One region of the Halomonas sp. GT genome, then DNA from elsewhere that is predicted to be linked to it. Evidence: riboswitches for the same ligand, from Rfam matches in the RefSeq annotation. Region 1 holds a riboswitch; the other holds the start of a gene.

Region 1 (4,498 bases):
ACTCTTCAATTTTAGGCGGATGTCGCTCCTTGTGAGCATCTTGAATTGCCATTGGGTGGCAATCAAAACGCTCCAATAGCTGGCGCTCACGCTCCTCAGGCTCACCTTTCATGTCTATCCATAGGTGGCTGCCGGGCATTGCTTGCCAGTCATCTACTAGGCGTTCATCGCCTTCGCGCACATCACCGTCTGACGTCGTTAGTAGGCTGCGAATCATGATCGTCCCTGTTAAGTTGGCTCACGGCTTAACGTTACGTCCTAACGTTTTGACGATTAGGCAAGTATGCCAGTGTCATGCTGACGACTATAGACGCCAGCAATGCCCCTAAAAAAGGCCCTAACGTTGGAATACTGCCTGGAAAGGTAGCCGCCATGATGCCAGCTGCGATGCTTCCCTGGCTTAGCCATCCCGGCAGTATTGCCCCTACCAATCCAGCGATACCGCCACCAATCGCCGCCACTGGTGTCATACGTTGCCACAGGCCGAGCAGCACAGGCACCACGATGGCAGCGCAAAGTAGGTCAGCTATCAAAAAGAGTCGCAGCACTGACAGTCCTTGCAGTGCAATAAATACCACCGGCACCATCATTGCGACCGTTATCCAACGTGCGGTAGTTAAAGATGCTGCATGTTGTTCACCGCCACGCCCAACTATCAGGGACGCTATACCGTTTTGCAGCGTATCGACACTTGAGGTCACTAGCGTGACTGCCAAGACTAATGCAGGTAATGCCACCCAGGCAGGCGCATCTGTTAACAACGCAAAGAAAGGAATAGGTGGTTCTCCTAGCGAAACACCGCTCATGGCGGCCATTATACCGACACCACCAATTACCATCACAACAAGCACGGTCAAACCACCGCCTAGCCAAGCGCCTCGACCTAAACTCTGATCATCCTGGGCAGCCCATACACGCTGCCAATAGCCTTGGTGAAAAAGATTGGCGGCGGTTACCGCAATCACGAGCGTTAGAGCAACACTAAGCGCACTTGCGATAGGAATAGAGGGCATGACTGCGTCATTCGGCATGGTTGGTAACCGCCAAATCGCAACGCTACCCACGGCTAATAACAGGGCCAGCAAAAGCCATGCCTGCCAACGATCAGTTGCGAGGCTTGCACGCAATCCACCAATCACCGTATACACCAAGGTAGTGAGCGCAACGCCAATAATCACCAGTGCGGGAGGTACATCTGAAAGCAGCGCGGTAATAGCACCTATCGCTGTCAGCTCCGCTGCTAAAAAACAGCCCATATAGGCCACGGACACTAGTAACACCCAATGGCGCACACCTTTACCGTAACAAGCGTGGGCAAATTCGGCGATGCTTCTGCCTTCCGGCAATGCGCGACGAATTTTTGGCCCGTACAACCCCAACACGATAAACGGCAGCGCAGAGCCAATGGCATATCCTGCCAACGCTAACGGACCAACAAAGGCACCAATTTCAGGCGGCGCAAATAGAATCCAGGCACCCATTCCCGATGCTAGAAAAGAGAACCCCAATGTGGACGCAGTTTGTGAGTTTCGTGCCGTAACATAGTCATCAAGCGACCCTTGCACATGGCGTGCACGCAGGCCCAGAAAAGCGAAACAGAGTAGCGCCGCACCAAGTACGGCTGACGTTAGGTAAGGCATGTCGCACTTCCTCCGCCGGTATGAACCGGATCAGGTTCCAGGGTCTGCGCAGTGCGCATTCTCAGCCCAACAGGTGCGGGCTCCCCTGGCGACAGTGAATGGAGACGCTATCCTCGGCGAAAGCGACTCGTTAGTAAAGGCTGGGCGTTAGTAAAATATGTCGGCGAGTAACGCCTAGGTGTGCGTCTTTTCCCTACTAGCGTGGCAGGCGTCCCATCAAATAAAACTCCTCGTTGGGGGGCGTACCCGCCATTGTAACTAACCGATTCGACATACCGAAAAAAGCAGCAATGGCGCCAATATCCCAACAATCCTCTAGCGTAAAACCTGCTTGCTCTAATGTTGTTTGCCACATAGTAGAAAACTCACCAATCTCAATCCCACAGTGCAATGCAAAATCCAGCATTATACGATGGCGTTCGCTCAGCCCTGCCGTCAGATGATTGATAGCGACATTGTCAGCGACTAAAGGGTCTTTACTATAAATTCTCAATAACGCGCCATGGGCAACAACACAATAGAGGCAACGATTGCGAGCACTGGTGGCCACAACAATCATTTCTTTCTCAGCTTTAGTCAGCGTGTCAGATTCACGCTCCATCAAAGCATCGTGATAAGCAAAGAAAGCACGAAACTCCTCAGGGCGGTGCGCCAGCATTAAGAACACATTGGGCACAAATCCCGCCTTGCTTTGTACTTTTAATATTGCATCACGGATATCGTCAGGCAGCTCATCCAGCGTTTCTGGTACACGAAAACGGCTCAGTCGATTAGTCATCGTTACACCTCATTTCCTGATTTAGCTTTAAATTTTTGTTTTGATTAAACAATTATGTTGTTGGATAACGCGATTCGGTAACAAAATACTAAACAAAGTGACTTTCAATCGCGGCTAACGCTGTCCATACTCTCAACTATTCAATGACATATAAGCCGTGCAGTGAATGCGTCAAGCGGCAATTAACAGGGACACCAATATGCATTATTCCGAAGCCAAAGAGCATACGCCTGGGCGCTTGCATACTCTTTTTGCGGACCCTTATTGTGCGTTTAAAAACGACACTGATGAGCGACAGCTTCATATTCGGATAATGCTACACATCCTTCTCGCACTGCCTATGCATCAAGCGCGTGCTACGCTCCGCGTTATCCATGGCTGGGAAAACGGCGGCTTCGAGCCAAGTGATCTAAAGCACAAAGACTTTCCGCTTGCCTCGTTAGATGATTTCCACCGAGTGGTTAACGAGGTCTCCTCGAACCCTCAAGAACACGAGACGTCGTTAAGCGCTAACACGTCGCTTCTTTCAGCACCACTGGCTAGCGTATTCGCCAACGCAGAAGCCGAGGGCAGCATTGTTTCTGATACGCTGCGCAGTACGCCTTCCCGCTGGCCTGCTTTGAAAGGCGGTTTAGCCATTTATACGCTCTTCAAGATGTATCATCGCTTAGTTTATGGCGAAGATGATAACTACCGCTGCTCTCAGTGCGAAACACCCGATGGCTTGCGTGAGCTCCATGAATTTCATCTCGAAGAAGGTGAATTTGCGCTGCTAGTTCCTCACAATGCAAAAACGCAAACTGTCACTCCGACCATTCTTGTCATGCACGCCAGTCAGCTTGGCCCTATCGGCCAGCTCCTAAAAAGAAGCCTGCCACTATTTCAGGATACTTGAGTCGACACTGTAAAAGCCCCACTTATTGCGGGGCTTTTACATAGTGCAATTAACTCAACGAAATAGTGCTATTAATCCCACTAGATACATTTTCTGGCTCAAACCAGCGGGCCGTGACCGTTTTGGTTTGCGTCCAGAAGGTAATTGCCTGCTTGCCATTCGGCCCCAAGTCGCCAAGCTTGGAAGCTCGCGAACCCGTAAAGCTGAAGTACGCGACGGGTACAGGAATCGGAACGTTGATACCAATTTGGCCTACGTCGATGTCGGTTTCAAAGCGCCGAGCTACCCAGCCTGAGTTGGTAAATATCGACGTACCGTTGCCGTTAGGGTTAGCGTTGATAAACGCAATGGCGTCATCCAGCGTTTCCACACTGACCACACACAGCACTGGACCAAAAATCTCTTCCCGGTACACCGTCATATCAGCGGTCACATCGGCAAACAGCGTTGGGCCAACAAAATTACCGTTTGGATAGCCATCTACCGTGCAGCCACGGCCGTCTACCAGTAGTTTAGCGCCCTCTTTTTCACCTGCTGTAATCAGGCGTTCAACGCGCTCTTTCGCTTGAGGTGAGACAAGCGGCCCTAGGTCTGCATCGCGCTGAGTGCCAGGACCGACTTTCATGCTACGTGCGCCTTCCTCAATATCTTTTAGCCACTCACGAGCCTCGCCTACTAGCACGACAACCGAGTTAGCCATGCAGCGCTGACCAGCAGCACCAAACGCCGAACCAAGTAGGCTATCAATCGCCTGACTACGGTTGGCATCCGGCATGACAACACAGTGGTTTTTAGCTCCCATCATCGACTGCATACGCTTACCTGCGGCGGCTGCACGGTTGTAAAGCAAGGAGCCCACATGGGTCGAGCCAATAAACGAAAGTGCTTTAATATCCTGATGATCGGCGATCTGGTTGGCAACATCTGGGCCGCCATGGACTACGTTTAAAACGCCTGCCGGGACGCCCGCCTCATGGGCAAGTTCAACCAGTCGCATGGTGGAACTAGGATCTTGCTCAGACGGTTTCAATACAAAGGTATTTCCCGTTGCGATGGCTAGCGGGAACATAAAACAGGGCAGCATTATCGGGAAGTTGAAGGCGGTAATGCCTGCGCCAACGCCCAATGGCTGGTGCATGGTGTAAACATCGACTTCATTCGCGGCGTTTTCCGCCAGCTCACCCA
Region 2 (4,498 bases), 1.5 Mb from region 1:
CGGGTCAGCCTAGAACGTTGGGAAGCCGATACACTGGTATCTTATCCACCACTTGCCGGTGGTTTAGAGCTGTTTGTACTGGAAGGCTCTCTGCTCAGTGATGGGCAGGAATATGCTACCGGCAGTTGGTGCCGCTACCCAGTAGGTGCGGCACCTCAGTTACGTGCGGGTAATGAAGGCGTGCAGCTTTATCTAAAGCGCGGACATTTAGCTGCTGTCAATCTACCCAACTAATCTGAAAAACTAATTTGAAAAGCCAATCTACAAAACCGTTTTACACATTTAGTTTACCAAGCCAATAAACGGCAGCAGCGTTAATAGGGCGATCAGCACCACGGCGACCATTACCAGTACAACTTGCACGGGGTGGGCGAGGAAGCGCCGCCATAATGTTGGCGCATTGCCACTGGCAACCGCTTCTTCGTGCTCTCGCCGGGCTTTGGCTTGACGCTTTTCCTGATATGCCGCCAATGCCGCTTCAGCGTCCTCGCGCTGAGCGGTATTACGCAGCCAAATTGCATCGACACCCAGGCGAAAAAATCCTGCCTGGGTTTCATAGACATCAAAGCCCTGCTCATCTAGCAATTGGCGTACTTCTAACGCCTCTTCATCGGTCACATGGCGCAGCCGAAACAGCAAGTGGGCCATGTTAGTCGCCCTTGGCCGCCATGCGATCTGCCTGAATCACCTCGATCCAGTAGCCATCTGCATCTTTGACAAAGATAACGTCTTTCATCTTGCCCTGGTCCGCGCGCTTGACGAATGTCACCTCATGTTCATCAAACCATGCTTGAGCAGCGTCTAGGTCAGGCACACTAAAGCAGATATGACCGAACCCTTGGGGTTCAGCGTTACCATCGTGATAGGCAAAATCCTGCTGATCTTCTGTGCCCCAATTATGCGTCAACTCCAGCAAGCCTTTCTGACTGAAGGTCCAGGCAGTGCGTGCTTGAGTATCTTCCGGCACGTTATCGCTGATTTCGAGATTGGCTAGAAAATAGAGCGAAAATTGCATCTCTTCAAAATCCAGCCGGCGTAGTACCTGCATTCCAAATACCTTGGAGTAGAACGCTAGCGCACGTTCGGGATCTTTCACCCGCAACATCGTGTGATTTAAGCGAAACCCTTGGGTTTGCGGCGCAACGGACACGACTCCGGGATGTTGTTCGCCTTGAAACGACATAAGCTTCTCCTTTCACAAGTACGTATTTCTACAGGGATGTATTTCCACAAGTACGTATTCACATAGACGCGTATTCAAACAAAGACGTTGACGAATCTCAAAACCTGTACAAAACTTTAACAACCTGTAATGGTCAGTCAGTTTTATAGTATGCGGCTTATCAATTCCTGATTCGAATACCTTACATCAACATGCTGTATTAGTACCGTAATGGTGGGCTCCGTTTAGATGTTTCTGGCCCGCTCTCTGTGCGTCTATGAAAGAGGAGCCAACATGTCTCGTGACCGCAACGTGCTGGGTGAACCATTAACCCCTTGCTGCCATGACCCTAAAGCCGGTTTTTACCGCGATGGTTTTTGCCGCACCGGGCCTGACGATGCTGGCACACATTCCGTATGCGCGATGGTAACCGAAGAATTTTTAACGTTTTCAAGAGCCCAAGGCAATGATCTAGTGACTCCACGCCCAGAATATGGGTTTCCGGGCCTAAAACCGGGTGACCGCTGGTGCATCTGTGCCAGCCGTTGGCAAGAGGCTGCCCAGGTCGGGCTAGCCCCACCGGTTGTCCTTTCTGGTACCCATGAAAAAACACTCGAAATTGTTCCACTCATCACGCTGCGGCAGCATGCACTAGACGCTGTTTATTAGGCCGCACAGGGTATGAACTTCTGGAATTTTTATGCAAATCTTCTACACTAAAAAATCTTAACCTTTATGACATTGGATGATTGTTAATTCCGATATCTGTTACGTTTCTGTAGAGAATATTGTGATGCCCCATTGAAGGCAGCCACTTGGAGTTTGTCATGACCTCGATTGATATGACCCTCGGCGACCACCTAACGTTAAAGCAGTTAGCCCATGCCATAAACAATGGCTTTTCACCGATTGTGGAAGTTGAATCAATGGACGGTATCTATAAGGTTCGCTTCCATCACGCTAATGGTGTTTCTGATTTAACCAATGCCCAGGGCCATGTCAGCACGTTTTTGGGCACCGGTGAAATTCGCGACACACTTGGTCAACTTGGCCTCACTCATGGTGTGCTTACGTTTGCCGACCAGTGTGGCGATGAAATGATTGGTGTCGAGGGTAAAGCGATAACGCCTGATGAGATGCTCACCTACGGAACACGCATCTCGTTTCGTTGATATTTGCTCATAGCGTTTCCCAGGCTTTACAGATTGATCTAAGCCAAGGATAGTACCATCACGACAGGGGCGCCCTTGCTTAACGGGCTGAGAAGCACCCTTTGAACCTGAACCGGATAACACCGGCGTAGGGAGTCGTGGTGCAACTGCATCACCTCCCAGCCGGGAGGATATTATGCCTTCACGCCCACTCGGCGATTATCTCCGCGATCTGCGCGCTGCCACACCGCTGGTACATTGCATTACCAACTATGTGGCGATGAATAGCACCGCTAACTTGCTATTGGCGACAGGTGCTTCCCCCGCCATGCTGCATGCTCAAGAAGAAGTGGCTGAGTTCACGGCTATGTCTGGCGCGCTATCCATCAATATTGGCACCCTTTCCTCTCCCTGGGCTGACGCCATGGTAATTGCCGCGCGCATTGCTCATGAAAACGATATTCCGTGGGTGCTTGACCCTGTAGCTGTTGGTGCTACCACATTTCGCCTGCGTGTTTGCGAGACGCTGCTGGCTTATCAGCCTAGCGTTATTCGTGGCAACGCCTCAGAAATTCAATCACTTAACGGACTCGCCAGCCAAGGGCGTGGAGTCGATGCGACTGCTAGCACCCAAGAAGCTACAACCGCAGCCATTGCGTTAGCACAGCGGCATCACTGCGTGGTGGCGGTCACTGGCGAGAGCGATTTCATCACCGATGGCACGGATCATTATCGGCTTAAAGGTGGGCACGCACTCATGCCACGTGTGACTACCTTGGGCTGCGGATTGAGTGCGCTGGTGGCAAGCTTTGTGGCCGCAAACCGCGAGCAGCCGCTGGCGGCCAGCCTGGCCGCTTTGGCGTGTTTCAGCATCGCTGGAAGCCGCGCAGGCGAGCAGGCTCAAGGCCCTGGCAGTTTCCAAGTGGCGCTATTGGACGCGCTGTATCAGTTATCCCCTGACGACCTTTCGACTCTTGCTCAATGGGAGGCGGTGCATGCCGTTTGATCTTTCGCTCTATTTAGTCACCGATACGGGTCTATGCGCTGGCATGGGCCTGGAAAAAACGGTTGAAGCTGCTGTACAGGGTGGCATTACCATGGTGCAACTGCGTGATAAACACGCTAGTGACGAGCACATGATCGCCCAGGCCAAACGTCTCAAAGCGCTGTTAGCAGGTAGCGGCGTTCCACTGATCATTAATGACCGCCTGAGCGTGGCTGTAGCCAGTCAGGCCGATGGCTTACATGTCGGGCAAAGCGACACGGCTGTTCAAGAAGCGCGAACCACACTCGGCCAGCACGCCATTATCGGGCTTTCAATTAACACTCTAGCCCAACTTCAGAAGGCTCCCATCGAGTTGCTCAATTACGTCGGTTTAGGGCCTGTGTTTGCGACGGGCAGTAAACAAGACCACGCCCAGCCAATTGGCTTTGATGGGCTGGCACAGCTTGCCAATGCTTGCCAACTCCCATGTGTCGCGATTGGCGGGTTAAAAGCTGAACACATGGCTCACGTGAAAGCTGCTGGGGCAAACGGTGTTGCGGTTATTTCTGCTATTTGTGGCCAGCCAGACCCCCGCCTGGCTGCACAGGCGTTCCACGCGCAATGAACCAGCTCGACCATATTGCTGCGTTTGTAAAGGTCGCTGAGATGGGTAGCTACACCCGCGCGGCCGAAGCGCTAGATCTTTCCCGCACTCGGATATCTCGCCAAGTAATGGCGCTTGAAGAGGCATTAGGTGCTCGGCTTATTCAGCGTACCACTCGGCGGCTACATCTTACTGAAGCGGGCGAACGCTATCTCGTTCGTGCACAAAGCATTTTGATCGCTTTAGACGAGGCAGCGGCAGAAATCGGCAGTGGCACCAGTACGGTAAGCGGGCAGTTGCGCATCAATGGCCCGATGAGCTTCGGCACACGCTATCTTTCGCCGCTGGTTGCACAGTTTATGCAGACGCACCCAGGGCTTGAGGTGCGTTTGGATCTAAACGACCGCCGCGTTGATTTGCTGGAAGAGGGCTACGATGTCGCCATTCGCATTGGCAACCTACCCGACTCTAGCTTAGTGGCGCGGCGGCTCACCAAGTGCCGGATGCTGTTTTGCGCGTCACCTGATTACCTCGCTCAGCATGGCACGCCGCTGACTAGTAACGACTTGGCATCTCACCGCTGCCTTCGCTACCGA

Evidence for each region. Region 1 has a riboswitch for thiamine pyrophosphate ahead of B6A39_RS13500 (sodium:solute symporter). Riboswitches for the same ligand answer to the same signal wherever they lie in the genome.
Region 2: another riboswitch for thiamine pyrophosphate. It lies ahead of thiM (hydroxyethylthiazole kinase); the one in region 1 lies ahead of B6A39_RS13500 (sodium:solute symporter).

The regions. Positions count from the first base shown of each region.
Region 1 covers NZ_CP020562.1:2,919,681-2,924,178, forward strand. Annotated here, with positions in the region: gene corA (magnesium/cobalt transporter CorA) at 1-217, opposite strand, end outside; gene B6A39_RS13500 (sodium:solute symporter) at 252-1,640, opposite strand; TPP riboswitch at 1,630-1,737, opposite strand; gene B6A39_RS13505 (peroxidase-related enzyme) at 1,837-2,418, opposite strand; gene B6A39_RS13510 (hypothetical protein) at 2,618-3,313, shown strand; gene B6A39_RS13515 (CoA-acylating methylmalonate-semialdehyde dehydrogenase) at 3,363-4,498, opposite strand, start outside.
Region 2 covers NZ_CP020562.1:221,473-225,970, reverse strand. Annotated here, with positions in the region: gene B6A39_RS01105 (cupin domain-containing protein) at 1-234, shown strand, start outside; gene B6A39_RS01100 (DUF6164 family protein) at 283-648, opposite strand; gene gloA (lactoylglutathione lyase) at 650-1,183, opposite strand; gene B6A39_RS01090 (DUF2237 family protein) at 1,457-1,831, shown strand; gene B6A39_RS01085 (hypothetical protein) at 1,990-2,334, shown strand; TPP riboswitch at 2,390-2,485, shown strand; gene thiM (hydroxyethylthiazole kinase) at 2,510-3,319, shown strand; gene thiE (thiamine phosphate synthase) at 3,309-3,923, shown strand; gene B6A39_RS01070 (LysR family transcriptional regulator) at 3,920-4,498, shown strand, end outside.